One region of the Streptomyces sp. NPDC029122 genome, then DNA from elsewhere that is predicted to be linked to it. Evidence: predicted binding sites of a transcription regulator. Region 1 holds the regulator's gene; the other holds the start of a gene.
What was found. The regulator HrcA, encoded in region 1, represses chaperone genes, less so after heat shock. The targets are predictions, from matches to a motif close to TTNGCACTCNGNNNNNCNGAGTGCNAA.
Positions count from the first base shown of each region.

Region 2: the regulator HrcA is predicted to act here: its motif matches at 1,889-1,915, upstream of groES (co-chaperone GroES).

Region 1 is NZ_JBVHWK010000004.1:92,681-107,160, reverse strand. Features, by position in the region: gene ACZ4WZ_RS07075 (hypothetical protein) at 1-102, opposite strand, end outside; gene holA (DNA polymerase III subunit delta) at 164-1,156, shown strand; gene rpsT (30S ribosomal protein S20) at 1,399-1,659, opposite strand; gene lepA (translation elongation factor 4) at 1,859-3,724, shown strand; gene ACZ4WZ_RS07055 (AMP-dependent synthetase/ligase) at 3,916-5,808, shown strand; gene hemW (radical SAM family heme chaperone HemW) at 5,865-7,097, shown strand; gene ACZ4WZ_RS07045 (ADP-ribosyltransferase) at 7,122-7,736, opposite strand; gene ACZ4WZ_RS07040 (DUF3097 domain-containing protein) at 7,881-8,681, opposite strand; gene ACZ4WZ_RS07035 (MBL fold metallo-hydrolase) at 8,710-9,441, opposite strand; gene hrcA (heat-inducible transcriptional repressor HrcA) at 9,604-10,620, shown strand; gene dnaJ (molecular chaperone DnaJ) at 10,621-11,760, shown strand; gene ACZ4WZ_RS07020 (nitronate monooxygenase) at 11,927-13,018, shown strand; gene ACZ4WZ_RS07015 (16S rRNA (uracil(1498)-N(3))-methyltransferase) at 13,015-13,761, shown strand; gene ACZ4WZ_RS07010 (histidine triad nucleotide-binding protein) at 13,879-14,238, shown strand; gene ACZ4WZ_RS07005 (ribonuclease Z) at 14,242-14,480, shown strand, end outside.
Region 2 is NZ_JBVHWK010000034.1:18,155-32,634, reverse strand. Features, by position in the region: gene groL (chaperonin GroEL) at 1-1,304, opposite strand, end outside; gene groES (co-chaperone GroES) at 1,437-1,745, opposite strand; gene ACZ4WZ_RS29790 (FtsW/RodA/SpoVE family cell cycle protein) at 2,367-3,800, shown strand; gene ACZ4WZ_RS29785 (putative quinol monooxygenase) at 4,238-4,546, opposite strand; gene ACZ4WZ_RS29780 (ArsR/SmtB family transcription factor) at 4,652-4,984, shown strand; gene ACZ4WZ_RS29775 (aldo/keto reductase) at 5,584-6,633, shown strand; gene ACZ4WZ_RS29770 (polysaccharide deacetylase family protein) at 6,658-7,527, opposite strand; gene ACZ4WZ_RS29765 (polysaccharide deacetylase family protein) at 7,542-8,489, opposite strand; gene ACZ4WZ_RS29760 (class I SAM-dependent methyltransferase) at 8,580-9,752, shown strand; gene ACZ4WZ_RS29755 (hypothetical protein) at 9,758-10,420, opposite strand; gene ACZ4WZ_RS29750 (hypothetical protein) at 10,513-10,788, opposite strand; gene tsaD (tRNA (adenosine(37)-N6)-threonylcarbamoyltransferase complex transferase subunit TsaD) at 10,785-11,945, opposite strand; gene rimI (ribosomal protein S18-alanine N-acetyltransferase) at 11,938-12,459, opposite strand; gene tsaB (tRNA (adenosine(37)-N6)-threonylcarbamoyltransferase complex dimerization subunit type 1 TsaB) at 12,456-13,118, opposite strand; gene ACZ4WZ_RS29730 (L,D-transpeptidase) at 13,254-13,811, shown strand; gene ACZ4WZ_RS29725 (hypothetical protein) at 13,914-14,090, opposite strand; gene tsaE (tRNA (adenosine(37)-N6)-threonylcarbamoyltransferase complex ATPase subunit type 1 TsaE) at 14,347-14,480, opposite strand, start outside.

The sequences.
Region 1 (14,480 bases):
CAGCTGGGGTTCCTCCGGGAGGCCGAAGCGGTCGACGACCTCCTGGGCCACCTCCTCGGCGGCGTCGCGGTCGGGCAGGACCAGTACATGTCGCACGTTCACCCGACCATTCTCGGGTACCGGGCGCGGGGCGCTGTCAGTGCGGCGTGGGATGCTGGGGGCGATGGCCACCAGGAAGAACCCCACCGACGATCCGCTCGCCCCGATCACCCTCGCGGTGGGGCAGGAGGACCTGCTGCTCGACCGCGCCGTGCGGGAGGTGGTGACGGCCGCCCGCGCGGCCGACGCCGACACCGACGTACGGGACCTCTCCTCCGAGCAGCTCCAGCCCGGCACGCTGGCGGAGCTGACCAGCCCCTCGCTGTTCTCCGAGCGGAAGGTCCTGATCGTGCGGGGCGCCCAGGACCTGGGCGCGGACGCGGCGAAGGAGCTCAAGGCGTACCTCGCCGATCCTTACGAGGAGATCACCGTCGTCCTCCTGCACGCCGGCGGGGTCAAGGGCAAGGGCCTGCTGGACGCGGCGCGCAAGGCGGGTGCCCGCGAGATCGCCTGCCCGAAGATGACCAAGGCGGCGGACCGGCTGTCGTTCGTGCGCGGCGAGTTCCGGACGCTGGGGCGCTCCGCGACCCCCGAGGCGTGCCAGAACCTGGTCGACGCGATCGGCAGCGACCTGCGCGAGCTGGCGAGCGCGGCGGCGCAGCTGTGCGCGGACGTCGAGGGCACCATCGACGAGGCCGTGGTCGGCCGCTACTACACGGGCCGGGCCGAGGCCTCCAGCTTCACGGTCGCCGACCGGGCGGTCGAGGGCCGGGCCGCGGAGGCCCTCGAAGCCCTCCGCTGGTCCCTCGCGACGGGCGTCGCCCCCGTCCTGATCACCAGCGCCCTGGCGCAGGCCGTCCGGGCCATCGGAAAGCTCGCCTCCGCCCCGCGCGGGGCCCGTCCGGGCGACCTCGCCCGGGACCTCGGCATGCCGCCGTGGAAGATCGACCGGGTCCGGCAGCAGATGCGGGGCTGGTCGGCGGACGGCGTCGCGGACGCGCTGCGCGCCGTGGCCGCGGCCGACGCGGGTGTGAAGGGCGGCGGGGACGACCCGGAGTACGCCCTGGAGAAGGCGGTCGTGGCGGTCGCCCGCGCGGCCCGCCCCCAGCGCCGCTGACCCCCCCTCACGCCCCGGCGCGGCGCCACTCCCCCCGCTCCCGGGGCACCAGCCGCCCGGGCACCGACACACGAAGGCCCCGGACACCGCCCTGGGGAAGGGCGGAGGCCGGGGCCTTCGGTCACTGCTGTGTGCGCCGCACCCGCGTGGCGAACGCAGGCCGCGTGCGGCGCGGGGTGCCGGTCAGGAGCGGAAGAGAGGGCCCGCTGGGTCCGTCCCGGCGTTCACATCGAGTGCGGAACTCAGATGGCGGCAACCTTGGAGGCCAGCGCCGACTTCTTGTTGGCGGCGGCGTTCTTGTGGATGACACCCTTCGAGACGGCCTTGTCCAGCTTCTTGGAAGCCAGGCGGGCCGCAGCGGTGGCCTTCTCCGCGTCGCCGGCGAGGATCGCCTCGTTGGCCTTGCGGATGAAGGTGCGCAGCTCGGACTTGACCGACTTGTTGCGAAGGCGAGCCTTCTCGTTGGTCTTGTTCCGCTTGATCTGGGACTTGATGTTCGCCACGAAAGAGCCTTTTCAGGTTCAGAGTATTTTCCGGATTGTGTCCCGTCTGCTGAGAGGGCATGCGAGACACAGCCACCCAGGCTACCAGGCACGCTTCGACCGGCCCAAACCGAGCGCATCCCCGCGTCCATGGGACCATGGGAGTCTGCGTACCGATCCGACAGCAGATCCGACAGCGACCCGAGAATCAGGACACTGCGTGCCCGCCATCCCCAGCCACGTGCCCGAGCCGAGCCGTACCGACCCGGCGCTGATCCGTAACTTCTGCATCATCGCGCACATCGACCACGGCAAGTCGACCCTTGCCGACCGGATGCTCCAGCTCACCGGCGTCGTCGACCAGCGGCAGATGCGCGCCCAGTACCTCGACCGCATGGACATCGAGCGTGAGCGCGGCATCACGATCAAGTCCCAGGCGGTCCGTCTGCCCTGGGCCCCCACCGAGGGGGCGGGCACGGGCACCACGCACATCCTGAACATGATCGACACCCCCGGGCACGTCGACTTCACCTACGAGGTCTCGCGCTCCCTCGCCGCGTGCGAGGGCACGATCCTCCTGGTGGACGCCGCCCAGGGCATCGAGGCCCAGACCCTCGCCAACCTGTACCTGGCGATGGAGAACGACCTCGCGATCGTCCCGGTCCTCAACAAGATCGACCTGCCGGCCGCCCAGCCGGAGAAGTTCGCCGAGGAGCTGGCGAACCTGGTCGGCTGCGACCCGGACGACGTGCTGCGCGTCTCGGCGAAGACCGGTCTCGGTGTCGACGCCCTGCTCAACCGCGTCGTCGAAACCGTCCCGGCCCCGGTCGGCGTCAAGGACGCCCCCGCCCGCGCGATGATCTTCGACTCGGTCTACGACTCCTACCGCGGCGTCGTCACCTACGTCCGTGTCGTCGACGGCCAGCTCAACAAGCGCGAGCGCATCAGGATGATGTCGACCGGCGCCACGCACGAGCTGCTGGAGATCGGCGTCTCCTCCCCGGAGATGACCCCGGCCGACGGCATCGGCGTCGGCGAGGTGGGCTACATCATCACCGGCGTGAAGGACGTCCGCCAGTCCAAGGTCGGTGACACGATCACCAGCCTGCACAACGGCGCGACCGAGGCCCTCGGCGGCTACAAGGACCCGAAGCCGATGGTCTTCTCGGGCCTGTACCCGCTGGACGGCTCGGACTACCCGGACCTGCGCGAGGCCCTGGACAAGCTCCAGCTCAACGACGCCGCGCTGGTGTACGAGCCCGAGACCTCGGCGGCGCTGGGCTTCGGCTTCCGCGTCGGCTTCCTCGGCCTGCTGCACCTGGACGTGGTCCGCGAGCGCCTGGAGCGCGAGTTCGGCCTCGACCTGATCGCCACCGCGCCGAACGTGGTCTACCGGGTGGTGCTGGAGGACGGCAAGGAAGTCACCGTCACCAACCCGAGCGAGTTCCCCGAAGGCAAGATCAAGGACGTCTTCGAGCCGGTCGTACGGGCCACGGTCCTCGCGCCCAGCGAGTTCATCGGCGCGATCATGGAGCTCTGCCAGCAGCGCCGCGGCACCCTGCTCGGCATGGACTACCTCTCCGAGGACCGCGTCGAGATCCGCTACACGCTCCCCCTCGCGGAGATCGTGTTCGACTTCTTCGACCAGCTGAAGTCCAAGACGCGCGGTTACGCCTCCCTCGACTACGAGCCCACCGGCGAGCAGGCCTCCAGCCTGGTCAAGGTCGACATCCTGCTGCACGGCGACAAGGTCGACGCCTTCTCCGCCGTCTGCCACAAGGACGCCGCCTACGCCTACGGCGTGCGCCTGGTGGCCAAGCTGCGCGAGCTCATCCCGCGGCAGGCTTTCGAGGTGCCGATCCAGGCCGCGGTCGGCTCCCGCGTCATCGCCCGCGAGACCATCCGCGCCATCCGCAAGGACGTCCTCGCCAAGTGCTACGGCGGTGACATCTCCCGCAAGCGGAAGCTGCTGGAGAAGCAGAAGGAAGGCAAGAAGCGGATGAAGATGGTCGGCTCCGTGGAGGTCCCGCAGGAGGCCTTCATCGCCGTCCTGTCCAGCGACGAGTCCGGCGCCAAGAAGAAGTAGCCGCCGTATGCGAAACAGGCCCCCGAGCGTAGGCTCGGGGGCCTGTTTCGTTATGAATCGGCCGCCGGATGGCTCTTACGCGCCAGGCGGACGCCCCCTAGTCTGAGTAGCGGTTACTCGCCAGTTACATGCTCGTAGTCATGCCCGTAGTCATGCCGAACAGGCCCTGCCGCGTGGTCCGGAGGACGTCCGTGAGCGACACACAGACCTTGATCGAGAACCGCCCGCCCACCGTGGCGGCCCTCTTCCTTGACCGCGTCGCCGCCACGCCGAACGCGGAGGCCTACCGCTTCCCCGTGGCCGCGGCCGGCCGCGAAGGCGGGCCCGACGACTGGAAGTCGCTCAGCTGGGGGCAGGCCGCCGACCGGGTCTTCGCCATCGCCGCGGGCCTCATCGGCCTCGGCCTGCGCGCCGAGGACCGGGTCGCGCTCGCCTCCAACACCCGCGTCGAATGGATCCTCTCGGACCTCGGTGTGATGTGTGCCGGCGGCGCCGTGACCACCATCTACCCCAGCACCAACGCCGACGAGTCCGCCTTCATCCTCTCGGACTCCGAGAGCCGGGTGCTGATCGCCGAGGACGCCGCCCAGCTGGCCAAGGCCCGCGAGCGCCGCGCCGACCTGCCCGACCTCGCCCACGTGGTGGTCCTGGAGGCCGCCGACGCCGTCCCCGCCGAGGGTGATCCGGAGGGCTGGGTGCTCTCCCTCGCCGAGCTGGAGGAGCGCGGCAGGGAACACCTCGCCCAGCACCCCGCGGCGGTCAAGGAGCGGATCGCGGCCATCACCCCCGACCAGCTCGCCACCCTCATCTACACCTCCGGCACCACCGGCCGCCCCAAGGGCGTCCGCCTCCCGCACGACAACTGGTCGTACATGGCCAAGGCCACCGTGGCCACCGGCATGATCCACTCGGACGACGTCCAGTACCTCTGGCTGCCGCTGGCCCACGTCTTCGGCAAGGTGCTCACCTCGGGCCAGATCGAGGTCGGGCACGTCACCGCCGTCGACGGCCGCATCGACAAGATCATCGAGAACCTGCCGGTCGTCCAGCCCACCTACATGGCCGCCGTCCCGCGCATCTTCGAGAAGGTCTACAACGGCGTGGCCGCCAAGGCCCGGGCGGGCGGCGGGGCCAAGTACAAGATCTTCCAGTGGTCGGTCGGCGTCGCCCGCGAGTACGCCAAGGTCACCCAGGACAACTACCGCCGCACCGGCCGGGCCACGGCCCCCTTCGCCCTCTCCGCCAAGCACAAGATCGCCGACACGCTCGTCTACTCCAAGCTCCGCGAGGCCTTCGGCGGCCGCCTGCGGGCCGCCATCTCCGGCGCCTCCGCCCTGGCCCCCGAGATCGGCTACTTCTTCTCCGGCGCCGGCATCCACATCCTGGAGGGCTACGGCCTGACCGAGTCCAGCGCGGCCTCCTTCGTCAACCCGGGCGAGGCCTACCGCACCGGCACCGTCGGCAAGCCGCTTCCCGGCACCGAGGTCCGCATCGCCGACGACGGCGAGGTCATGCTGCGCGGCCCCGGCATCATGCAGGGCTACCACGGCCAGCCCGAGAAGACCGCCGAGGTCCTGGAGAGCGACGGCTGGCTGCACACCGGCGACATCGGCGAGCTCTCCCCGGACGGCTACCTGCGCATCACCGACCGGAAGAAGGACCTGATCAAGACCTCGGGCGGCAAGTACGTCGCCCCGGCGGAGATCGAGGGCCGTTTCAAGGCGACCTGCCCGTACGTGTCGACCATCGTCGTCCACGGGGCCGACCGGAACTTCTGCTCGGCCCTGGTCGCCCTCGACGAGCCCGCGATCCTGGGCTGGGCCGCCGAGAACGGCCTGGAGGGCAAGACGTACGCGGAGGTCCTCGCGGCGCCGGAGACCGGCCGTCTGATCGAGACCTACGTGCAGACCCTCAACGAGGGCCTCCAGCGCTGGCAGACGATCAAGAAGTTCCGCATCCTGCCGCGCGACCTCGACGTCGAGCACGGCGACCTCACCCCCAGCCTCAAGCTGAAGCGCCCGGTCGTCGAGCGTGAGTTCAAGCACCTCATCGACGAAATGTACGAGGGCTCCCGGGAGGCGTAGCCACGCCCCCGGCCGGGGGCGTAAACGACCATGGGGCGGTGCGGGACAATGGCGGTATGCCTTCCGCACTGCCCGATGGTGAACCCATGCCCGAAGACGGCTCGCTGCCGTCGCACGCCCTGGAGGGCGCCGGGGGGCGGCCGCTGGGCTTCTACCTGCACGTCCCGTACTGCGCCACGCGCTGCGGGTACTGCGACTTCAACACCTACACCGCCACCGAGCTGCGCGGTACCGGCGGCGTGCTCGCCTCCCGGGAGAACTACGCCGACACCCTGATCGGCGAGGTCCGCCTCGCCCGCAAGGTGCTCGGCGACGACCCGCGCGCCGTGCGGACCGTCTTCGTCGGCGGCGGCACGCCCACGCTGCTGCCCGCGCGGGACCTCGTACGGATGCTCGCGGCGATCCGCGACGAGTTCGGGCTGGCCGAGGACGCCGAGGTCACCACGGAGGCCAATCCGGAGTCCGTGAACCCCGAGTACCTGGCGGAGCTGCGGGCCGGCGGCTTCAACCGGATCTCCTTCGGCATGCAGAGCGCCCGGCAGCACGTCCTGAAGGTGCTGGACCGCACGCACACCCCCGGGCGCCCCGAGGCGTGCGTCGCGGAGGCGCGGGCGGCGGGCTTCGAGCACGTCAACCTCGACCTCATCTACGGCACCCCGGGGGAGTCCGACGACGACTGGCGGGCCTCGCTGGAGGCCGCGCTCGGCGCCGGGCCCGACCACGTCAGCGCGTACGCCCTGATCGTCGAGGAGGGCACGCAGCTGGCCCGCCGGATCCGCCGCGGCGAGGTCCCGATGACCGACGACGACGTGCACGCCGACCGGTACCTGATCGCCGACGAGGTCATGGAGCGGGCCGGGTACTCGTGGTACGAGGTGTCGAACTGGGCCACCTCCGAGGCCGGCCGCTGCCTGCACAACGAGCTGTACTGGCGCGGCGCGGACTGGTGGGGCGCGGGCCCGGGCGCGCACTCGCACGTCGGCGGGGTGCGCTGGTGGAACGTGAAGCACCCCGGCGCGTACGCGGCCGCCCTGGCGGAGGGGCGGTCGCCGGGCGCGGGGCGCGAGCTGCTGTCGGCGGAGGACCGGCGCGTGGAGCGGATCCTGCTGGAGCTGCGGCTGGTGGACGGCGTCCCGCTGTCGCTGCTGGCCCCCGCGGGCCTCGCGGCCTCCCGCCGCGCCCTGGCCGACGGCCTCCTGGAGGCCGTGCCGTACGGGGCCGGGAGGGCCGTGCTGACGCTGCGCGGGCGGCTGCTGGCCGACGCGGTGGTGCGGGACCTGGTCGACTGACCAGGTCCCGGCGGAGGGGCGGGGTCAGCTCGGCCAGCTGTTGCGCCAGGGCTTGTAGTGCGGGTTGTCCTGGCACTCGTCCATGATCTCGGTCTTGGAGGTCTTGTCGACCGGGCACACCGCGACGATGAAGGACCGGTCGATGCCGCCGGGGAAGGCGACCTCCGCCTGGGAGGCGTACTTGTGGGTGTCGCCGATGGTCTGGTTGACGTCCACCCCGCCCGGGGCGTCGATGTAGTAGTTCCAGCCGCTCTTCCACCAGGTCTTGTACAAGTCGTGGTCGTAGGTGGTCGACACGTACGGGGACGGCTGGTTGACCAGCACGTACTGCTCGATGTCGTACTGGCCGTCCAGGGGCGCCTTCGGCTTGAAGCCCTCCTCGAAGACCACCGACGGCGGGCGGCCGTCGGAGCGGTAGAGCTGCTTGCAGTTGATCCGCCAGGACGGTGACGGGGTGATGCGCTCCACCACGACGGTCTTGTCCGCCGCGGCGAAGAGGTGGTCGGTCACCCGGGGACAGGAGTTCGCCGGGGCGGCGTGCGCCGCGGCCGAGGCCGAGGCGGAGGCGGGCGGGAGCAGGGCGGCGGCGAGCACGGCCGCGGCGAGGACGGCACGCTGCCGCAGAGCAAAGGTGATCATGCCGAGCACCCTTGCGCTTCGTGGCGCTCCGCACGCGCACTGTCACCCGAAGGTGGGCGAGTCGGGCGGTGCGCGGTGCGCGGTGCCTCAGGGAAGCCTGCCTCAGCGCCCGTGCCTCAGCGCCCGTGCCTCAGCGCCCGTGCCTCAGGGTGCCGTGACGAAGTCGATCAGCTCCTCGACGCGGCCCAGCAGCGTCGGTTCCAGGTCCCGGTACGAAGACACCCGCGACAGGATGTGCTGCCAGGCGGCCCCCGTGTTCGCGGGCCAGCCCAGCGCACGGCAGACGCCCGTCTTCCAGTCCTGGCCGCGCGGCACCTCGGGCCATGCCCGGATGCCCAGCACGGACGGCTTCACCGCCTGCCAGACGTCCACGTACGGGTGACCCACCACCAGCACGTCCGCGCAGGTCACCGAGGCCGCGATCCGGGACTCCTTGGACCCCGGCACCAGGTGGTCCACCAACACGCCGAGACGGGCGTCCGGCCCCGGGGCGAACTCCTCCACCACGGCTGCCAGGTCGTCGACGCCCTCCAGGTACTCCACCACCACGCCCTCGATCCGCAGGTCGTCGCCCCACACCCGCTCGACCAGCTCGGCGTCGTGCCGCCCCTCCACGTAGATCCGCCCGGCGCGCGCCACCCGCGCCCGCGCCCCCGGGACGGCGATCGAGCCGGAGGCCGTGCGGGCCGGCGCGGCGGGCCCCCGCGAAGGGCGGGTCAGGGTCACCACGGCGCCGTCCAGCAGGAAGCCGCGCGGCTCCAGCGGGAAGACCCGGCGCTTGCCGAAACGGTCCTCCAGGGTCACGGTGCCCGCCTCGCACGCCACCACCGCGCCGCAGAAGTCCGTACCCGCCACCTCGACCACCAGGTCCGGGTCGGCCGGCACCTCCGGCACGGCCTTGGCGCGCTTCCACTGCGGGGTCAGGTCGGGGGAGTACTCACGCATCCGGCCGACACTAGGAGAGCCGGCGCCCTCACGCCTCCGACACGCCGAACCGGCCCGCCAGTGTGGCGCGTTGCGCACGCACGAAGCCCGCGTCCACCAGCGCTCCGTGACCCGGCACGTACACCGCGTCGTCCCCGCCCAGGGACAGCAGCCGGTCCAGGGCGGCCGGCCACTGGCCCGGCACCGCGTCCCGGCCGGCCTGGGGCTCGCCCGACTCCTCGACCAGGTCGCCGCAGAACACGGCCTCCCGCTCGCCCGGCACGAAGACGGCCAGGTCGTGCTGGGAGTGCGCGGGTCCCACATTGGCCAGCAGGACCTGCACCCCGCCCAGCTCCAGGGTCCACTCGCCCGACACCAGGTGCCGCGGTGCCCGGAGCAGCCCGGCCGCCTCGGCGGCCTCCGCCTCCGCCAGGCCGTGCCGGACCGCGCTGGCCCGTACCTCCTCGCGGCCCGTGGGGGCCGACAGCAGCCGGTCCAGGCCGACCGCCCCGAAGGACTCGGCGCCCGCGAAGGCCGCCGCGCCCAGCACATGGTCGAAATGTCCGTGCGTGAATGCGATATGGGTCACTCGGCGGCCCGTCAGCCGCTCCGCCTCGGCCCGCACCCCCGCCCCCTCGCGCACCGAGGACCCGGGGTCGATCAACAGCACCGACTCGTCCCCCACCACCAGCCCCACCGTGCAGTCCCACACCGGCAGCCGCCGCCGGCCGACCCGTCCGGTGACCCGTTCCCAGCCCGCCTCTTCCCAACGCACGTCCATGCGGCGACGCTACCCTGGCGGGCCGCCCTTGCCCGCGGCGTACTACCCGGCCGTACACTGACCGGGGGATGTCTGGCACTCAGACGCGCAGAGTGCCAACAAGCCAGCGACCGGCCCCCGACGGCCAGACCGACGACCGACCCGCATCCGGAGGTGTGCGCGATGCTCAGTGAACGCAGACTCGAGGTATTGCGCGCCATCGTCCAGGACTACGTGGGGACGGAGGAGCCCGTCGGCTCCAAGGCCCTCACGGAGCGGCACCGGCTGGGCGTCTCGCCCGCCACCGTCCGCAACGACATGGCCGTGCTGGAGGAGGAGGGCTACATCGCCCAGCCCCACACCAGCGCCGGCCGGATCCCCACGGACAAGGGCTACCGGCTCTTCGTCGACAAGCTCGCGGGCGTCAAGCCGCTGTCGAGCCCCGAGCGCCGGGCCATCCAGAACTTCCTCGACGGCGCCGTCGACCTCGACGACGTGGTCGGGCGCACGGTACGGCTGCTCGCGCAGCTCACCCGCCAGGTCGCCGTCGTCCAGTACCCGTCGCTGACCCGCTCCACCGTGCGGCACGTCGAGCTGCTGTCGCTGGCCCCGGCCCGGCTGATGCTCGTACTGATCACCGACACGGGGCGCGTCGAGCAGCGCATGGTCGACACCCAGACGCCCTTCGGCGAGAACTCCCTCGCCGATCTGCGGGCGCGGCTCAACAGCAGGGTCGTGGGCCGTCGGTTCACCGACGTCCCGCAGCTGGTGCAGGACCTTCCGGAGTCGTTCGAGATCGAGGACCGGGCGACCGTCACGGCCGTCCTCGCGACCCTTCTCGAAACGCTGGCCGAGGAGGCGGAGGAGCGGCTGATGATCGGCGGCACCGCCAACCTCACCCGCTTCGGACATGACTTCCCCTTGACGATCAGGCCGGTGCTGGAAGCGCTCGAGGAGCACGTGGTGCTCCTCAAGCTGCTCGGCGAGGCCGGAGAGTCGGGAATGGCCGTACGGATCGGGCACGAGAACGCCTACGAGGGGCTCAACTCCACGTCGGTCGTGTCCGTCGGCTACGGTTCGGGCGGCGAAGCAGTCGCCAAACTCGGCGTGGTCGGACCGACCCGCATGGACTACCCCGGAACGATGGGAGCGGTACGCGCAGTGGCACGTTACGTCGGACAGATCCTGGCGGAGTCGTAAGTGGCCACGGACTACTACGCCGTACTCGGCGTGCGCCGCGACGCATCGCAGGACGAGATCAAGAAGGCCTTCCGCCGCCTCGCCCGTGAACTCCACCCGGACGTGAACCCGGACCCGAAGACGCAGGAGCGCTTCAAGGAGATCAACGCGGCCTACGAGGTCCTCTCGGACCCGCAGAAGAAGCAGGTCTACGACCTCGGCGGCGACCCGCTGTCCTCCTCGGGCGGCGGTGGCGGCGCGGGCGGCTTCGGAGCGGGCGGCTTCGGCAACTTCTCCGACATCATGGACGCCTTCTTCGGCCAGACCTCGCAGCGCGGCCCGCGCTCGAGGACCCGCCGCGGGCAGGACGCCATGATCCGCCTGGACCTGGAACTGGACGAGGCCGCCTTCGGCACGACCAAGGACATCCAGGTCGACACGGCCGTCGTCTGCGGCACCTGCACCGGTGAGGGCGCCGCCCCCGGCACCTCGGCACAGACCTGTGACATGTGCCGCGGCCGCGGCGAGGTCTCCCAGGTCACGCGGTCCTTCCTCGGCCAGGTCATGACCTCGCGCCCCTGCCCGCAGTGCCAGGGCTTCGGCACCGTGGTCCCGACCCCGTGCCCCGAGTGCGCGGGCGACGGCCGGATCCGCTCCCGCCGCAGCCTCACCGTCAAGATCCCCGCCGGTGTCGAGAACGGCACCCGGATCCAGCTCGCGGGCGAGGGCGAGGTCGGCCCCGGCGGCGGCCCCGCCGGCGACCTCTACGTGGAGATCCACGAGCTGCCGCACGCGACCTTCCAGCGGCGCCAGGACGACCTGCACTGCACGGTCACCATCCCCATGACGGCCGCGGCCCTGGGCACCAAGTGCCCGCTGGAGACGCTGGACGGCATGGAGGAGATCGACATCCGGCCGGGCACCCAGTCCGGCCAGGCCATCCCGCTGCACGGGCGCGGCGTCACCCACCTGCGCGGCGGCGGCCGGGGCGACCTGATCGTCCACGTCGAGGTCACCACCCCCGGCAAGCTCGACGCCCAGCAGGAGGAGCTGCTGCGCCAGCTCGCCAAGCTGCGCGGCGAGGAGCGGCCGATGGGGCAGTTCGCCCCCGGCCAGCAGGGCCTCTTCAGCCGCCTGAAGGACGCGTTCAACGGCCGCTGAGGCGCCCGGGAACCCGTACGGAGCCCGGTCCGGGGACACCCCGGGCCGGGCTCCGTGCTTCCCCGATCACGGCACGCGTCGATTCCCGGACACCGCCGGGGAACGGACTATGCCAGGCGAAAGCGGCGGTTCGGCGCGGTGCCCGGGACGTGGCACGATGCAGTCCATGTCCTCCGCGCCGAACGGTCTCCACCAGTACCCGATCGTGCAGGCTCCCATGGCGGGCGGCGCCTCCTGCCCGCCGCTCGTCGCCGCCGTGTGCGAGGCCGGCGGGCTCGGCTACCTCGCCGGCGGGTACAAGACCGCCGACGGCATGTACCAGGAGATCAAGCGGACCCGCGGCCTGACCCGGCGGCCCTTCGGCGTCAACCTCTTCATGCCGCAGACCGGCTACGTGGACCCGGCCGCCGTCGAGACCTACCGCGGGCAGCTGGCCGGCGAGGCCGGCTGGTACGCGGTCTCGCTCGCCGCGGAGGACATCATCGGCACCGGCGACGACGGCTACGAGGCCAAACTCGCCATCCTGCTGGAGGACCCCGTCCCGGTGGTCTCCTTCACCTTCGGCACCCCCGCACCCGAGGTCCTGGAGCGGCTGCACCGGGCCGGCACCCACACCGTGGTCACCGTCACCTCGGTCGACGAGGCCCGTGCCGCGCAGGCGGCGGGCGCCGGCTCCGTCTGCGTCCAGGGGATCGAGGCGGGCGGCCACCAGGGCACCCACCGCGACGACCCGCAGACCGACGGCACGGCCGGCGTCGGTCTGCTCGCGCTGGTCGCGCAGGTACGCGAGGCCGTGGCCCTGCCCATCACCGCCGCGGGCGGCCTGATGCGGGGCGCGCAGATCGCGGCGGTGCTCGCGGCCGGCGCGGAGTCGGCGCAGCTCGGCACGGCCTTCCTGGCGTGCCCGGAGTCGGGTGCGCACCCGCTGCACAAGCGGGCGCTGACCGACCCGATGTTCGCCCACACGGAACTGACCCGGGCCTTCTCGGGCCGGCCCGCGCGGGGCCTGGTCAACCGCTTCATGCGGGAGCACGGGCCGTACGCCCCGGCCGCCTACCCCCAGGTCCACGACATGACCTCGGGCCTGCGCAAGGCCGCCGCGGCGGCGGGGGACCCGCAGGGCATGTCCCTGTGGGCCGGGCAGGGGCACCGGCTGGCCCGGGCGCTGCCGGCCGGGGAGCTGGTGGAGGTGCTGGTGGCCGAACTGGCCGAGGCGCAGAACGCGTTGAAGGTGTTGCAGATGAGGAGAGCGTCATGACGGCCCCCGTGTTCGTGGTCGAAGAGGTTCCGGCGGGGCCGGAGTTCGTGCTGGAGGGCCCCGAGGGGCGGCACGCGGTGGCCGTGAAGCGGCTGAACCCGGGCGAGGACGTGGTCCTCACCGACGGGCGCGGCCGGTGGACGGAAGGCGTGGTCAAGGCGGCGGAGGGCAAGGACCGCCTGGTGGTCACGGATCTGGAGTCCGTGAGGGAGGAACCGGAGCCCGACGTACGGATCACCGTGGTGCAGGCCCTGCCGAAGGGTGACCGGGGTGAGGTGGCGGTCGAGACGATGACGGAGACCGGCGTCGACGCCATCGTGCCGTGGCAGGCCTCTCGGTGCATCACCCAGTGGCGCGGCGACCGGGGCGCGAAGTCCCTGGCCAAGTGGCGTTCGACGGCCCGGGAGTCGGGCAAGCAGTCGCGCCGGGTCCGCTTCCCGGAGGTGGCCGAGGCGATGTCCACGAAGCAGGTGGCCGCGCTGCTGGCGCAGGCCGACCTGGCGGTGGTGCTGCACGAGGACCGTGACGCTCCCTCGGCGGCGCTGGCCACGGCTCCGCTGCCGGAGAAGGGGTCCGTGGTGCTGGTGGTCGGCCCCGAGGGCGGGGTCTCGCCGGAGGAGCTGGCCGCCTTCGCCGCGGCCGGGGCGCTGCCGTACCGGCTGGGTCCCTCGGTGCTGCGTACGTCGACCGCCGGCACGGCGGCGACTGCGGTGCTGCTGGCGCGCACGGGGCGCTGGTCGTAGGCCGTCGCCCGGGGGCGGTTCGGGTGGCGGACGCCGTACGGACCCCGCACCGCCCCCGGGCGGCGGGGCCGGCCCGGTAGCATGCCCCGACCGATCAACGTCACGGGAGGCGCAGCAATGGCCGGGGAACCGCAGGCGGACTGCCTGTTCTGCAAGATCGTCGAGGGGACCGTCCCGGCGACGCTGGTCCGCGAGAGCGAAACGACCGTCGCCTTCCGGGACATCAACCCGCAGGCGCCCACCCACGTGCTCGTGATCCCCAAGTCGCACTACCCCGACGCGGCCTCCCTCGCCGCCGGCGAGCCGGGCGTGATCGCCGACATACTGCGCGAGGCCGGGGAGATCGCCGCCGAGGAGAAGATCGCCGACAGCGGCTACCGGGTGGTGTTCAACACCGGCGCCGGCGCGGGCCAGACCGTCTTCCACGCGCACCTGCACGTCCTCGGGGGCCGCGGCCTCCAGTGGCCGCCCGGATAAGCCGTGTCCATACGCGAGTTCGTGGTCCTGGGCACCGCCAGCCAGGTCCCCACCCGGCACCGCAACCACAACGGCTACCTGCTGCGCTGGGACGGCGAGGGCATCCTCTTCGATCCGGGCGAGGGCACGCAGCGGCAGATGCTGCGGGCCGGGGTCGCGGCGCACGACATCAACCGGATCTGCGTCACGCACTTCCACGGCGACCACAGCCTCGGCCTGGCCGGGGTGATCCAGCGGATCAA
Region 2 (14,480 bases), on a different contig from region 1:
TCGCCGGTCAGGCCGAGGTTGCCCTCGAGGACCTTGACGGCGTGGACGAGCGCGGAGCCACCACCGGAGACGATGCCCTCCTCGACCGCGGCGCGGGTCGCCGAGATGGCGTCCTCGAGGCGGTGCTTCTTCTCCTTGAGCTCCACCTCGGTGGCGGCGCCGACCTTGATGACGCAGACGCCGCCGGCGAGCTTCGCCAGGCGCTCCTGCAGCTTCTCGCGGTCCCAGTCGGAGTCCGTGGACTCGATCTCGGCCTTGATCTGGTTGACGCGGCCAGCGACGTCAGCGGCGTTGCCGCCACCGTCGACGATGGTCGTGTCGTCCTTGGAGATGGTCACGCGGCGCGCGGAACCGAGGACGTCCAGACCGGCCTGGTCGAGCTTGAGGCCGACCTCCTCGGCGATGACGGTGGCACCGGTGAGGGTGGCCATGTCCTGGAGCATCGCCTTGCGACGGTCACCGAAGCCGGGCGCCTTGACGGCGACCGCGTTGAAGGTGCCGCGGATCTTGTTGACGACGAGGGTGGAGAGGGCCTCGCCCTCGACGTCCTCGGCGATGATCAGCAGCGGCTTGGAGCCACCCGCCTGGATGACCTTCTCCAGCAGCGGCAGGAGGTCCTGGATGGAGGAGATCTTGCCCTGGTTGATCAGGATGTACGGGTCGTCGAGGACGGCCTCCATACGCTCCTGGTCGGTGACCATGTACGGGGACAGGTAGCCCTTGTCGAAGGCCATGCCCTCGGTGAACTCGAGCTCCAGGCCGAAGGCGTTGGACTCCTCGACGGTGATGACACCGTCCTTGCCGACCTTGTCCATCGCCTCGGCGATGAGCTCGCCGACCTGGGCGTCCTGCGCGGAGAGCGCGGCCACGGCGGCGATGTCGGACTTGTCCTCGATCGGGCGGGCGGTCGCGAGGAGCTCCTCGGACACGGCCTTGACCGCGGCGTCGATGCCCTTCTTCAGGGCGGCCGGGGAGGCGCCGGCGGCGACGTTGCGCAGGCCCTCGCGGACGAGCGCCTGAGCCAGCACGGTGGCGGTGGTGGTGCCGTCACCCGCGATGTCGTTGGTCTTGGTCGCCACCTCCTTCACGAGCTGCGCGCCCAGGTTCTCGTACGGGTCGTCCAGCTCGACCTCGCGGGCGATGGTGACACCGTCGTTGGTGATGGTGGGAGCGCCGAACTTCTTGTCGATGACGACGTTGCGGCCCTTGGGGCCGATCGTCACCTTGACCGTGTCGGCAAGCTTGTTGACGCCGCGCTCAAGGGCGCGGCGGGCGTCCTCGTCGAACTTCAGAATCTTGGGCATGGGAGCGGTTCCGCCCTCTCGTTGCGATCCTCGGCCGCTCACCGCGACCGCCTGAAACGAACTACGCCCCTCGCCGCCCGGCATCAGCAGGGTGACCAGGGGCGCAGCTCAAAGCAAAACTGGAGAAGAGAATTACTTCTCGACGATCGCGAGGACGTCGCGGGCCGAGAGGACGAGGTATTCCTCGCCGCTGTACTTCACTTCGGTGCCGCCGTACTTGCTGTACAGCACGATGTCGCCGACGCTGACGTCCAGCGGGAGACGCTGGCCGTCCTCGAAGCGACCCGGACCGACCGCGAGGACGACGCCCTCCTGGGGCTTCTCCTTCGCGGTGTCCGGGATGACCAGGCCGGAGGCCGTGGTCTGCTCGGCGTCGAGCGGCTGGACCACGATGCGGTCCTCAAGCGGCTTGATGGCAACCTTGGAGCTGGCGGTCGTCACGATCCGACCTCCCCCTTCGGAGATCCGGGGTTAACTGTCTGAGGTGGCGACCAGGTCGATCCGTCGTCGCGGGTGCCGGACCTGCCTGTCGCTGTGTTGGCACTCACCGGGGGCGAGTGCCAGGTGCGAGACTATTCCGGCGATTAGCACTCGGTCAAGCGGAGTGCCAACACGCTCCACCGGTTCCACGTATTCCGGCCGCCGAACCCCCCGTTCGGCTGAACGCCGACCCCGCCGGACCCGCCCGGCCCCGCACGGGGACGCCGGGGGACCTCCGCCCGGTATGCGGCGCTTGGGGCGGGCGCGCCCTGTCGGCCGAAGACGCGCGGAAGCTGGCCGAATCCCTTCGCAGGAAACCTCTCGAGCGAGGGCCCGTCCCGACGAAGGATCCGGAATGAGTTATTCCGAAAGGAACCTCGGGGAGGGCATCGACGTCGTAGAAGATATGAAGATAAAGCGCCTCATTGCCGAGCAGATCGGCCCCCGGCCGACCACTGTGACGACCCAGGGTGCGCCGGACGCCGCGCCGTCCTCTTCTCCTTCCCCCGCCCCCACCCGGTCATCCGCCCCGCCGCCGCCCCCTCCGCGGCCGGAGCGGGACGCCCTCGGCGGCGGCGCCCCGTGCGCGGACTGAGGCCGCTGACGGCGGCGGGCGCCCGCCGCCGCACCGAAGCACTGCTGCTCGTCCTGGTCATCGGCATCGCCGTCTTCGGCCACGTCAGCGCCGGACTGGCCATGAACGGCGAGCTGCCGCAGCACCTCGCCGGCTTCGCCATCAGCCTGACCCTGCTGTCCCTGGTGGGACACCTGGGCATCCGCCGGTTCGCGGCGTACGCGGACCCGCTGGTCTTCCCGCTCGCGATGCTGCTGACCGGGCTCGGGCTGGTCCTGATCCACCGGCTCGACCAGGGCTACATCGAGCGGTACGACTCCGTGGCGAACGCGCCCGACCAGCTGATGTGGACGGTGGTCGGGGTCGCCGCCTGCATCCTGGTCGTGGCGCTGCTGCGCGACCACCGGCTGCTCCAGCGGTTCATCTACATCACCATGGCCGTCGCCCTGGTCCTGCTGATCGCACCGGCGTTCTTCGGCGCGGACACGTACGGCGCGAAGCGGTGGATCATCCTGTTCGGCTTCTCGCTCCAGCCGGGCGAGTTCGTGAAGATCATGATCGCGATCTTCTTCGCGGGCTACCTGGTCGTCCACCGCGACTCCCTGGCCCTGACCGGCCGCAAGTTCCTGGGCCTGCGCCTGCCCCCGATGCGCCAGCTCGGGCCGATCATCACGGTGTGGATCCTGTCGCTGCTCGTCCTGGTCTTCGAGCGCGACCTCGGCACCTCGCTGATCTTCTTCGGCGTCTTCGTGGTGATGCTGTACGTGGCCACCGAACGCACCAGCTGGATCGTCTGCGGCCTGCTCATGGCGGCCGCGGGCGCCTTCGTGGTCGGCTCGACGGAACCCCACGTCAAGGCACGGGTCGCCGCCTGGCTGAACCCCCTGGCGATCTACGCGCCGAACCCTCCGCAGGGCCTCAACTCGGAGCAGTCCGCGCAGGCCCTGTTCAGCTTCGGCACCGGCGGCGTCTCCGGCACCGGCCTGGGCATGGGCCACCCGGAGCTGATCAAGTTCGCGGGCCGCAGCGACTTCATCCTGACGACGGTGGGCGAGGAACTCGGCCTGGCCGGGGTCATGGCCGTCCTGTTCGTCTACGCCCTGCTCGTGCAGCGGGGCCTGCGCATGGCACTGGCCGCGCGGGACCCGTTCGGCAAGCTGCTGGCGGTGGGCCTGGCCGCGGCACTGGCGCTCCAGGTCTTCGTGGTCGCCGGCGGCGTGACGGGCCTGATCCCCCTGACCGGCAAGGCCCTGCCCTTCCTGGCGAAGGGCGGCTCGTCGCTGCTGGCGAACTGGATCATGATCGCCCTGCTGCTGCGCATCAGCGACAGCGCGGAACGCCAACGCGAAGCCGACGCCCGCGACCCGGCGGAGACGACGATCACGCCGGTGGTGGGGGTGGGGGTACGGGCGGGGGCGGGGACGGGGGCGGGGGCGGGGTGAGGGGCGGGGTGCTGTCGGCCCGCCTCACAGCTGGTTTGGGGGTTTCCCGTCAGTCCCATCGTCCTTCCGTGTCGCGCCGGCCCGTCAAGGGCGCTCCTTCGTCGCGTCGCTACGCGATGGCCTTCGGCCACCCTTGACCGACCGACCCGCCCCGGAAAGCCGAAAGACTGCCGGGAACCCCCCAAAAGAACGGTCACGGGGCAGGAATGGAGAAACGGGTCCCTCAGTGACGAGACGAGGGGCCCACGGCCGTGTCCCGCATCCGGGCCCGTGCACTGCCCGGCCAGGCCGGGGGCCCGGCTATCCGCACCACATGACGATCAGGACCCCATCCGGGACCGGTGGGCGCGACAGATCGCTACACGCTCCTCCCGGCTTGGCGTCCGACGACCGTCCGGGGCTGATACCCGCACCACATGACGATCAGGGCCGCACGGTCAGTGACCGTGGGGGCTGCGCATGTGCACGAAGCGGAGTTCGAGGTCAGTGGCCAAGTAGTCCATCCGGTGTTCCCAGAAGTCCCGCAGGTGCGGCAGCGCCAAGTGGGCGTCCAGGTCGGCCTGGCTGCGCCACACCTCGTAGAACACGAAGACGCCGGGCTCCTCGCAGTCCTCGTGGAAGTGGTACTCCAGGCAGCCCGGCTCCTGGCGGGTGGGCTCGACGAAGGAGAGCAGCAGGTCCATGAGCTCTCCGGCGCGTTCGGGCTTGGGGCGGGCGACGCCCACGACGGTGACGAGCTGATCCATCAGAGTTCTCCCCCATAGAAGGTACGACTGAGTTCGTACCTACCGGACGCTAGCAGTCGTCGAAGGTAAGATCCAATCCATACCTAAGGAGAGGAGGTCGCTTCCATGCCCGACGACGAGGGTCACCCGGCGATCGAGGAAATCGAGCTCGGCAAAGTGCTGTCCGCGCTCGCCGACCCGCTGCGCCGCCGGGTGGTGCGCGAGCTGGCAGCCGCCCCCGAAGGCACGGCGCGCACCTGCGCTTCCTTCGCCCTGCCCGTTTCCAAGGCGACGGTCACCCACCACTTCCGCACCCTGCGGGAGGCCGGCCTGGTCCGCCAGGTCGACCGGGGCAACAGCCGGATGGCCGAACTGCGTCGAGCGGACATCGAGGCCCGCTTCCCCGGACTCCTCACCATCCTGACGGCCGAGCCGGGCCAGGAGGGTCCCCCTCTGTGATCACCGTCCAGCGCCGCTATCAGCCCGAGACGGCCATCAGCCGCCGAGAAATGAGGAGCGTGTAGCGATCTGTCGCGCCCCCGGTGCCGATGCCGTCCTGGTCAACATGTGGTGCGGGTATCAGCCCATGACGGCCGCCGGACGCCAAGCCGGGAGGAGCGCGTAGCGATCTGTCGCGCCCACCGGTCCCGGATGTCGTCCTGGTCAACATGTGGTGCGGGTAGCCGGGCCCCAGGCCTGGCCGGGCAGTGCACGGGCCCGGATGCGGGACACGGCCGTGGGCCCCTCGCCTCATCACTGAGGGACCCGTTCCTCCATTCCTGCCCCGTGACCGTTCTTTTGGGGGGTTCCCGGCAGTCTTTCGGCTTTCCGGGGCGGGTCGGTCGGTCAAGGGTGGCCGAAGGCCATCGCGTAGCGACGCGACGAAGGAGCGCCCTTGAGGGACCGGCACGACACGGAAGGACGATGGGACTGACGGGAACCCCCCAAACCGGCTCTGACACCGCCCCGCCGAGGCCCCGCCCTAAACCCCGCCCCACCCCACCTCCCACCCCTTGACCTAGAGCGCGCTCCAACTCCTACAGTCCGCCGGTATGACCATGCGATACCGAAACCTGGGTGGGACCGGCATCGAGGTGAGTGCGTACTGCCTCGGCACGATGATGTTCGGTGCGATCGGCAATCCCGATCACGACGACTGCGTCCGGATCATCCACGCCGCCCTCGACCGGGGCATCAACTTCGTGGACACCGCCGACATGTACTCCGCCGGCGAGTCGGAGACGATCGTCGGCAAGGCGCTCAAGGGGCGCCGGGACGACGTCGTGCTCGCCAGCAAGGTGCACTTCCAGATGGGTGAGGGCCGCAACCGCAGCGGCAACTCGCGGCGTTGGATCACGCGGGCCGTGGAGGACAGCCTGAGGCGCCTCGACACCGACTGGATCGACCTCTACCAGGTGCACCGCCCCGACCCCTCGACCGACATCGAGGAGACCCTGTCCGTCCTCGGCGACCTGGTCCGGGCCGGGAAGATCCGGGCCTTCGGCTGCTCCACCTTCCCCGCCGAGCAGATCGCCGAGGCGCACCACGTCGCCGAACGCCGCGCGCTGCCGCGCCCGCGCACCGAGCAGCCGCCGTACTCGATCCTCGCGCGGGGCGTCGAGCGGGACGTCCTGCCCGTCGCCCGCCGCTACGGCATGGGCGTGCTGACCTGGAGCCCGCTGGCGTCCGGCTTCCTGAGCGGCAGGCACCGGCTGGGCCGCGCCATCGACATGACCACCGGCCGGGCCGCGTTGCACCCCGCGCGCTTCGACCTGTCGATCCCGGGGAACGTCGCCAAGCTGGAGGCCGTCGAGCGGCTCGCGGAGGTGGCGGACGGGATCGGCCGCACGGTGCCGGAGCTGGCCCTCGCCTTCCCGCTCGCGCATCCGGCCGTCACCTCGGTGATCATCGGTCCGCGTACGGCCGAGCAGCTGGAGGCCGCGCTCAAGGGTGCCGATCTGGTGCTGGACGACGGGGTGCTGGACCGGATCGACGAGATCGTGCCGCCGGGCACCAACCTCTACCACCCGGACGGCGTCTGGCAGCCGCTGTCGCTGACCGACCCCGCGCAACGTCGCCGTCCCCTCGCGGACCGCAGCGCCGGCTAGCCGGCCCGGCCCCTACAGGCAGTCCTACAGGTAGTCCTCCAGGCGGCCGATCCTGTACCCCTGGTCCTGTATCCGCTGGAGCATCCGCGCCGTCATCTGGGTCTCCGTCGCGCCCTTGAGCTCCGACGGGCCGCGGAAGTGGGCCAGGATGATGTCACCCGGCTTGAGGGCGGAGCCCTCCGCGTACTGGAAGTCGTTGACCTGCATCGACGCCCGCCACAGGACCACCGTCGGGGCCCCGCACTCGGCGGCGGCCTTGAGGGTGTCGTCGTTGTAGTTCCCGAACGGCGGGCGGAAGAGCGGGGGCCGCTTGCCGAAGCGCTTCTCCAGGCGGTCCTGCTGCCCGCATATCTCCTTCTTCTGCGCCGCGAAGGGGAGGGTGCGGAGGTTCGGGTGCGTCAGGGTGTGGTTGTTCACCGTGCTGCCGGAGCCGTTGTCGCGGAGCTTCTCGAAGTGGCCGTAGTCCGAGGAAGCGACGTTGTCCGTCAGGAACATGCTGATCGGCAGCTTCAGGTCGGTCGCCATCTTGAGGAACTCGGGGTCCTTCTCCGCGCCGTCGTCGAAGGTCAGGAAGACGACCTTCTCCGTCGGCGCGACGGGTATTCGGTCCAGCACGGCAGCCTTGCCCGGGGCGGCCTTGGGGAGCTGGGGCTTCTGGGCGGGCTTGGGGGCGTACTGGACGGGGGCCTTCAGGCCCCACTTCCGGTACGCCTCGTCCCCCGCCGTGCCGGCCGGTGCGGAGCTTGCCGCGGGGGCCGGCGCGGACGGGTGGGCCGAGGGGGAAGCGGTGTCCTGAGCGGTTTTGCGGCCCAGCCGTTCAATGGGATCCACGCTGTTCCCGCATCCCGTCAGGGACAGCGCGAGCGCGCCGGCCGTCAGCGTCCCGGCTACCAACCGGCGCGCGTACCTCACAAGTAGTCCTCCAGGCGTGCCACGGCGTATCCCTTGTCCGTGACGGTCTTCATGACATGACGGATCATGTCAGGCATCGTGCCCTTCCAGTCCTCCCGGCCCCGGAAGTGCGTCAGGATGATGTCACCGGGGTGGAGATCGCGGTCCCATTCGCGGTATTCCATCCGGTTCACGAACGCCTCGGCGTTCCACAGCGGGACCGCCTTGATGCCGCAGGACTTGGCGGCGCGCAGCGTGTCCTGGTTGTAGTTGCCGTACGGCGGGCGGAAGAGCGAGGGCCGCTTGCCGAACTGCTTCTGGATGATGTCCTGCTGGCCGCAGATCTCCTCGCGCTGCTGCTCGTACGAGAGTCCGGGCATGTAGCGGTGGTTGACGGTGTGGTTGTTGAGGGTGACGCCCGCCGCCTGCATCTCCTTGAAGTAGGGGTAGTTCTCGCGCACGAGGTAGTCGCTGAGGAAGGCCGTGTACGGGATCTTCAGCTCGCTCATCATCCTGATGAACTCGGGGTCCTTCTCGGCCCCGTCGTCCACGGTCAGGAAGACGACCTTGTCCTCGGTCGGGATGGTGGTGAAGACCGGGGGCAGTTCGTCCTGGTCCTCGACCTCGAAGCCCTCGCGCGTGGTGATCTCGGGCTTCTCCTTCGGTGCGGCCGGGGCCAGGAGCGGCGTCTTGGCCAGCCGCCACTTCTTGGCCGCGGCGATGCGGGCCTGCTGGGCGGCTTTGAGCTTCTCGGCGGGGTTGGCGAGCGCACCGGCCGCGCCGCCCGCTTCCGTCCCCTGGCCGGGCTCGCCCTTGGCGGGCTTCCCGGACTCCGCGGCGCCGCACCCCGTGCCCAGGGCGGCGACCAGCAGCGCGGCCAGGGCCACCCCGTACCGGCCGCGCGGGCGTCCCACGAGCCGGTGACCATACTGCGAAGTATGTGATGTTTGTCGTACAAGCTGCATAGCAGCGGATCCTTGCACCGCGCGGCGCCGCGCCCCGGACGACACCACGGCCGGACCCGCCCCTTCCACCGGCTGGCCCACAATGAACCGGTGACCCCCGAAGACTTCGCCGCGCTCCTCACCCCCGAGGGCCGCGCCCTCCTGACCTCGCTCCGCGACTACGACCCCGCCCAGGAGCTGGCCGTGGCCACCCGGCTGCGCCGCGAGCACCCCGCCGCGCTGGTGTCGGCCGCGCTGGGGCAGGCCCGGCTGAGGCAGCGGGCGGTGGCGAAGTTCGGGGCCGAGGACGCCTTCCGGATGTACTTCACCCCCGGAGGCGGGGAGATGGCCACCCGCGCGCCGGTGGCCGCGTACCGCGCCGAGCGGCTCGCCGGGCTCGGCGTACGCGGCGTCGCGGACCTGTGCTGCGGGATCGGCGGGGACGCCCTGGCGCTGGCCCGGCGCGGGATCCGGGTGCTGGCCGTGGACCGCGACCCGCTGACGGTGGCCGTCGCGCGGGCCAACGCCGAGGCGCTGGGACTGGCGGACCTGATCGAGGTCCGGGAGGCCGATGTGACGGCCGTGGACGTGTCCTCGTACGACGCCGTCTTCATCGACCCCGCGCGGCGGGGCGGGCGCGGCCGCGTCTTCGACCCGGAGTCGTACTCGCCGCCGCTGTCGTGGGCGGTGGAGACGGCCCGCGCGGCCCGGTTCGCGGCCATCAAGATCGCGCCCGGCATCCCGCACGAGGCGGTTCCGGCGGAGGCCGAGGCCGAGTGGATCTCCGACCACGGGGACGTGAAGGAGGCCGTCCTGTGGTTCGGCACCGCGCCGGGCACGGTACGGGCCACCCTGCTGCCGGGGCCGCGCGGGCTGGAGACCGCCGAACCTCTGCCGGACCCGGAGGCGGGGCCGGTCGGGCGCTGGCTGTACGAGCCCGACGGGGCCGTGATCCGCGCGCACCTCGTCGCGGAGGTGGCCGGGCAGCTGGGCGGGCGGCTCATCGACCCGACCATCGCCTACATCACCGCCGACGAGCTGCGCCGGACGCCGTACGCGACCGCGTACGAGATCACCGACGTGCTGCCGTTCGGGCTGAAGAAGCTCAAGGCGCTGCTGCGCGAGCGGGGGGTCGGGACCCTGACGGTGAAGAAGCGGGGGTCCGCGATCGAGCCGGAGGAGCTGCGCAGGAAGGTCAAGCCGCAGGGCCCGAACTCGGCGACGGTCTTCCTGACGCGGGTGGCGGGGGCCCCCTCAATGCTGATCGGCCACCCGGCTTCCTAGGCTCCTCACACCCCCGCGAGGCGGGATTCCGCCACGCGGAGCCGGGGCCGGTCGCCCGCCGCCGGCGCCGTGGTGCGGGTCCAGCGGGAGTACGCCGCGGCCTTGGCCAGCCCCAGCAGGGCGGTGGTCCACAGGATCATGCCGACGCCCGTGCAGTACGCCACCTCCCCGTACGTGTCCGTGCCCGGCCGCGCCCCGGCCGCCGACGCGAAGGCCAGCCAGAGGCCGAACCCGCCCAGCGCCAGGGAGGCCGCCAGCCACACCGCGCTCCGCGCCGGAGCCCGCAGGCGGGCATCGGCCTCGGGGTCCCGGCCCGCCTGGACCCACGCGCACAACAGCTGCCGCACCTGCCGCTCCCGCCGGGCGCCGCGCGCGCAGCACAGCCCGGCGCGCAGCAGTACGGCGGTCCCGGCCACGGAGCAGACGGCCCCGGCGAGGCAGCCGGCCGGGCCGCCCGCCGCGAAGGCCGTCACGGCCAGCCCGGCGAGGGTCCAGCCCAGCGCGAAGGCCGCCGCGACGCCCCAGAGCGACAGCAGCCGGCCGAGGCCCAGGCTGCGCCGGCTCAGGTCCGCGAGGAAACGCGCGCGGTCGGCCCGTACGACGCCCTCGTCCAGCCACTCGCACAGGTGCGCGGGCGGCGGCGGGGGCGGGAGGTCACGGCTAGGCATGCGCACGACCCTAACGGCGGCCCTTCGAGCTTCGCCGCAGAGTTCCTCGACCGCCGCCCCGACCAGGGCCGCGGCCCGCCGCGGCGGGCGCCTCAGCCCGTACCGGTCGTCTCCACCGACTCGAACCGCCAGCGGTGCACCGCCCGGGTGATCAGGTCCGCGGCCGGCTCGGGCAGCTCGGGCAGCTCCGCCGCCAGGCCCTCGGGGACCTCCCACCAGGTGATGACGAGCACCCGTTCCTGCGGGGCGCGCAGCACTTCGCGGCGCACCGGCTCCCGGGCCAGGACCTGCGCCCGGGCCCACTCCAGGAGCTCGTTGCCCCGGCCGTCGACGGCCCGGGCCTCCCACATCAGGGTGACGGTGCTCATGAGTAGAGGTTGTCCTTGCTGAGCTCGTGCACGTGGTCGTGGTCGTGCGCGTGGCCGTGACCATGGGCGTGACCGTGACCGTGGCCGTCCTCGTGCTCGTGCTCCTGGGAGGACGTGCCCGGCACGTGCGGGTCCGTCACCGGCAGCGAGGAGTCCGCCGACAGGTCCCAGTCGGAGGCCGGCCGGTTGCGCCTGACCATCTCCGCGCCCAGCGCCGCCACCATGGCGCCGTTGTCGGTGCACAGCTTCGGCCGCGGCACGCGCAGGACGATGCCCGCGGCGTCGCAGCGCTCCTGCGCGAGCGAACGCAGCCGAGAGTTGGCCGCCACGCCGCCGCCGATCATCAGGTGGTCCACGCCCTCGTCCTTGCAGGCGCGGATCGCCTTGCGCGTCAGCACGTCCACCACGGCCTCCTGGAAGGACGCCGCCACGTCGCGCACCGGCACCTCCTCGCCCGCGTTGCGCTTGGCCTCGATCCAGCGGGCCACCGCCGTCTTCAGGCCGGAGAAGGAGAAGTCGTACGCCGCGTCGCGCGGCCCCGTCAGACCGCGCGGGAAGTTGATCGCCTTCGGGTCGCCCTCCTTCGCCAGCCGGTCGATGACCGGACCGCCGGGGAAGCCGAGCTGCAGCACGCGCGCGATCTTGTCGAAGGCCTCGCCCGCGGCGTCGTCGATGGTCGCGCCCAGCGGCCGTACGTCGCTGGTGATGTCGGGGGCCAGCAGCAGCGAGGAGTGCCCGCCGGACACCAGCAGCGCCATGGTCGGCTCGGGCAGCGGCCCGTGCTCCAGCTGGTCGACGCAGATGTGGGAGGCGAGGTGGTTGACCCCGTACAGCGGCTTGCCGAGCGCGTACGCGTACGCCTTCGCCGCCGAGACGCCCACCAGCAGCGCCCCAGCGAGGCCCGGGCCGGCCGTGACGGCGATGCCGTCGAGGTCCCGGGCACTGACCCCGGCCTCCTTCAGGGCGCGCTCGATGGTGGGGACCATCGCCTCCAGGTGCGCGCGGGAGGCGACTTCGGGCACGACCCCGCCGAAGCGGGCGTGCTCGTCGACGCTCGACGCGATCGCGTCGGCCAGCAGGGTGGTGCCGCGGACGACGCCGACGCCGGTCTCGTCGCAGGAGGTCTCGATGCCGAGGACGAGCGGTTCGTCAGCCATTGCTCTCACTGCTCTCAGGGTTTTCGGTTCTGGTCTGTGCCGGGTCGGTCAGGCGCATCACGAGCGCGTCGACGTTGCCGGGCTGGTAGTAGCCGCGCCGGAAGCCGATCGGCTCGAAGCCGAACCGCTCGTAGAGACGCTGGGCACGGGTGTTGTCCACCCGTACCTCCAGCAGCACCTCGGCGCATTCGAAGGCGGTCGCGGCGCGCAGCAGCTCGGTGAGCAGCCGGGCGCCGAGGCCCGTGCCCCACTGGTCCTTGGCCGCGGCGATGGTCTGTACGTCGCCCAGGTCGCCCGCGGCGGCCAGTCCGGCGTAGCCGACGACGCGGCCGGTCCCGGGTTCCTCGGCGACGACGTAGCGGCGGTTGGCGTGCGGGCCCCGCGCGTGGGCGAGTTCGGACCAGAACATTCCGGCCGACCAGGCGTCGTCGGGGAACAGCTCGTGTTCCAGCTCCAGCACCGGTTCGATGTCCCACCAGCGCATCTCGCGGAGCACTGCGGTCGGGGCGGTCACTGCGGGGTGACCACCTTGTAGTTCTTGGGCACCTGCGCGTCGGGGCGGCGCAGGTAGAGGGGGGTCGGGGGGAGGAACTCCGCCCCGGCCGCGATGCGCTCGGCGGCCAGGGCGGCCAGCGCCGCGGCCGACTGGTGCTCGGGGCCGCGGGCGTCCGGGAAGACCTCCGGGTACAGCAGGGCGCCCTGGCCGACGGCCGGAAGGCCGGCGACGCGGTCGGCGATGTCGGCCGGGCGGTCGACGGCGGGCTGGCCGACGCGGGTGCGCGGGTCCTCGTAGCGCGCCCAGTAGACCTCCTTGCGCCGCGCGTCGGTGGCGACGGTGAAGGGGCCCTCGATCCCGGCGGCCCCGGCGGCGTACGCGAGCCCGTCGAGGGTGCACAAGCCGTGCACCGGGACGCCGAGGACGGCGGCGAAGGTGGAGGCGGTGACGAGGCCGACGCGGAGCCCGGTGTAGGGGCCGGGGCCGACGCCGACGACGACGCCGGTGACGGCTTCGAGCTTCACCCCGGCTTCGGCGAGGACCTCGTCCACGGCGGGCAGCAGGAGCTCCCCGTGGCGGCGGGCGTCGACCTGGTTCGACTCGGCGAGGACGGACTCCCCGTCGTGCAGGGCGACGGTGACGGCGGGCGTGGCGGTATCTACGGCGAGCAAGAGCACGCGAACAGCCTACGACTCCCCGGCCCCAGGGCCTTGCGGCCGGTCGGGGCGGGGCCCGGCTGCTACCTTTCGACCGGGGACACACCCGGGTCGGCCGGGAGTTCGACGACCCATGGCGCGGAGAGGTGGAGCAAGGTGGCACGCAGCAGCTCGGGAATCGTGGCCGGGCTCACCGCGGCGGCGATCGCAGCGATCGGCTTCCTGGGCTACCAGGCCTCCGCGACCGCGCCCGCGCACCCCGCCAGGACGGGCCCGCAGGCCCCTGCCGCGCCGCAGGGACAGGCCCCCGCGAAGCAGGACCCGGCGAAGCCCGCCGCGGTGCCGGCCGACTCCGGGACGGGGCCGCGGGTCGTGTACTCGGTCTCCCAGAAGCGGGTCTGGCTGGTCACGGAGGACGGCAAGGAGCCGAGGACGTTCGCGGTGGTGCCGAGCACCGTGCACCCGGCGCCCGGCAGTTATGTCGTCGGCTCGCGCGCGGGCGCGGTGACCGGCACGGACGGGGTGCCGATCGAGCACGTCGTGCGGTTCGCCAGCGCGGACGGCATCGCGATCGGCTTCAGCGCCCGGGTGGACGGTTCGATGCCGGAGCCGGACACCACGAAGAAGACCGGCGGCATCCGCATGGCGCGGGCGGACGGTGACGCGGTCTGGGCCTTCGCGACGATCGGCGCGAAGGTCGTCGTCGTCGCCTGACGGCCGCACGCCCCGGCGGGACCCTCGTACGGCGTTCCCCCGGGCGGGACGCCTCACGCGGCGTGACGTGCCCACGCAGCGTGATTCACCCGAAGGTGCGTATCAGGCCGCTTCCGACTCGGGGGCGGCCCGTTCCGGTTCCGCTTCGGGCGCGGGCCCCTCTTCGGGCTCCGCCGCCGCGCGCGCGGGCGGCGTGGACACCGCCGTGGCGGCCACGCCCGCCGCGAGCAGGGCCCGCATGGACACGACGGGCGCTCGCTCTGCTCCTGCTGCCGACATGGCTGCCTCCTGAGACCCGGGAACGCGTACTTAGGTAGACCTAACCAGCGCTGGGTACCATGTCATCACGCGAGCCCACGCCAACGCAATATCTTCCCGACGACTTGTCGGTACGTTGTCGGCCGCGCAGGCCGGAACCACGGCGGTACGGCCGCCGGCGGATCCGCCGGATCACGGCCGGGCCGGGCGGGCCGGCGCCGTTCCACCGGGTTCCGCCCGTTCCGCCGGGTCCCACGAAGTCGCGCGGGGCGCCCGCCTACCGCTCCGACAGGGCCGCCAGCTCCGCGCCGGCCCACCTCGCGCCGACGCCGCGCAGCGCGACCTCGCGTACGTCGTCCAGGACTTCCTCGTGGCCGACCGCCCGCCCGATCACCACGTGCAGCCGGTCGT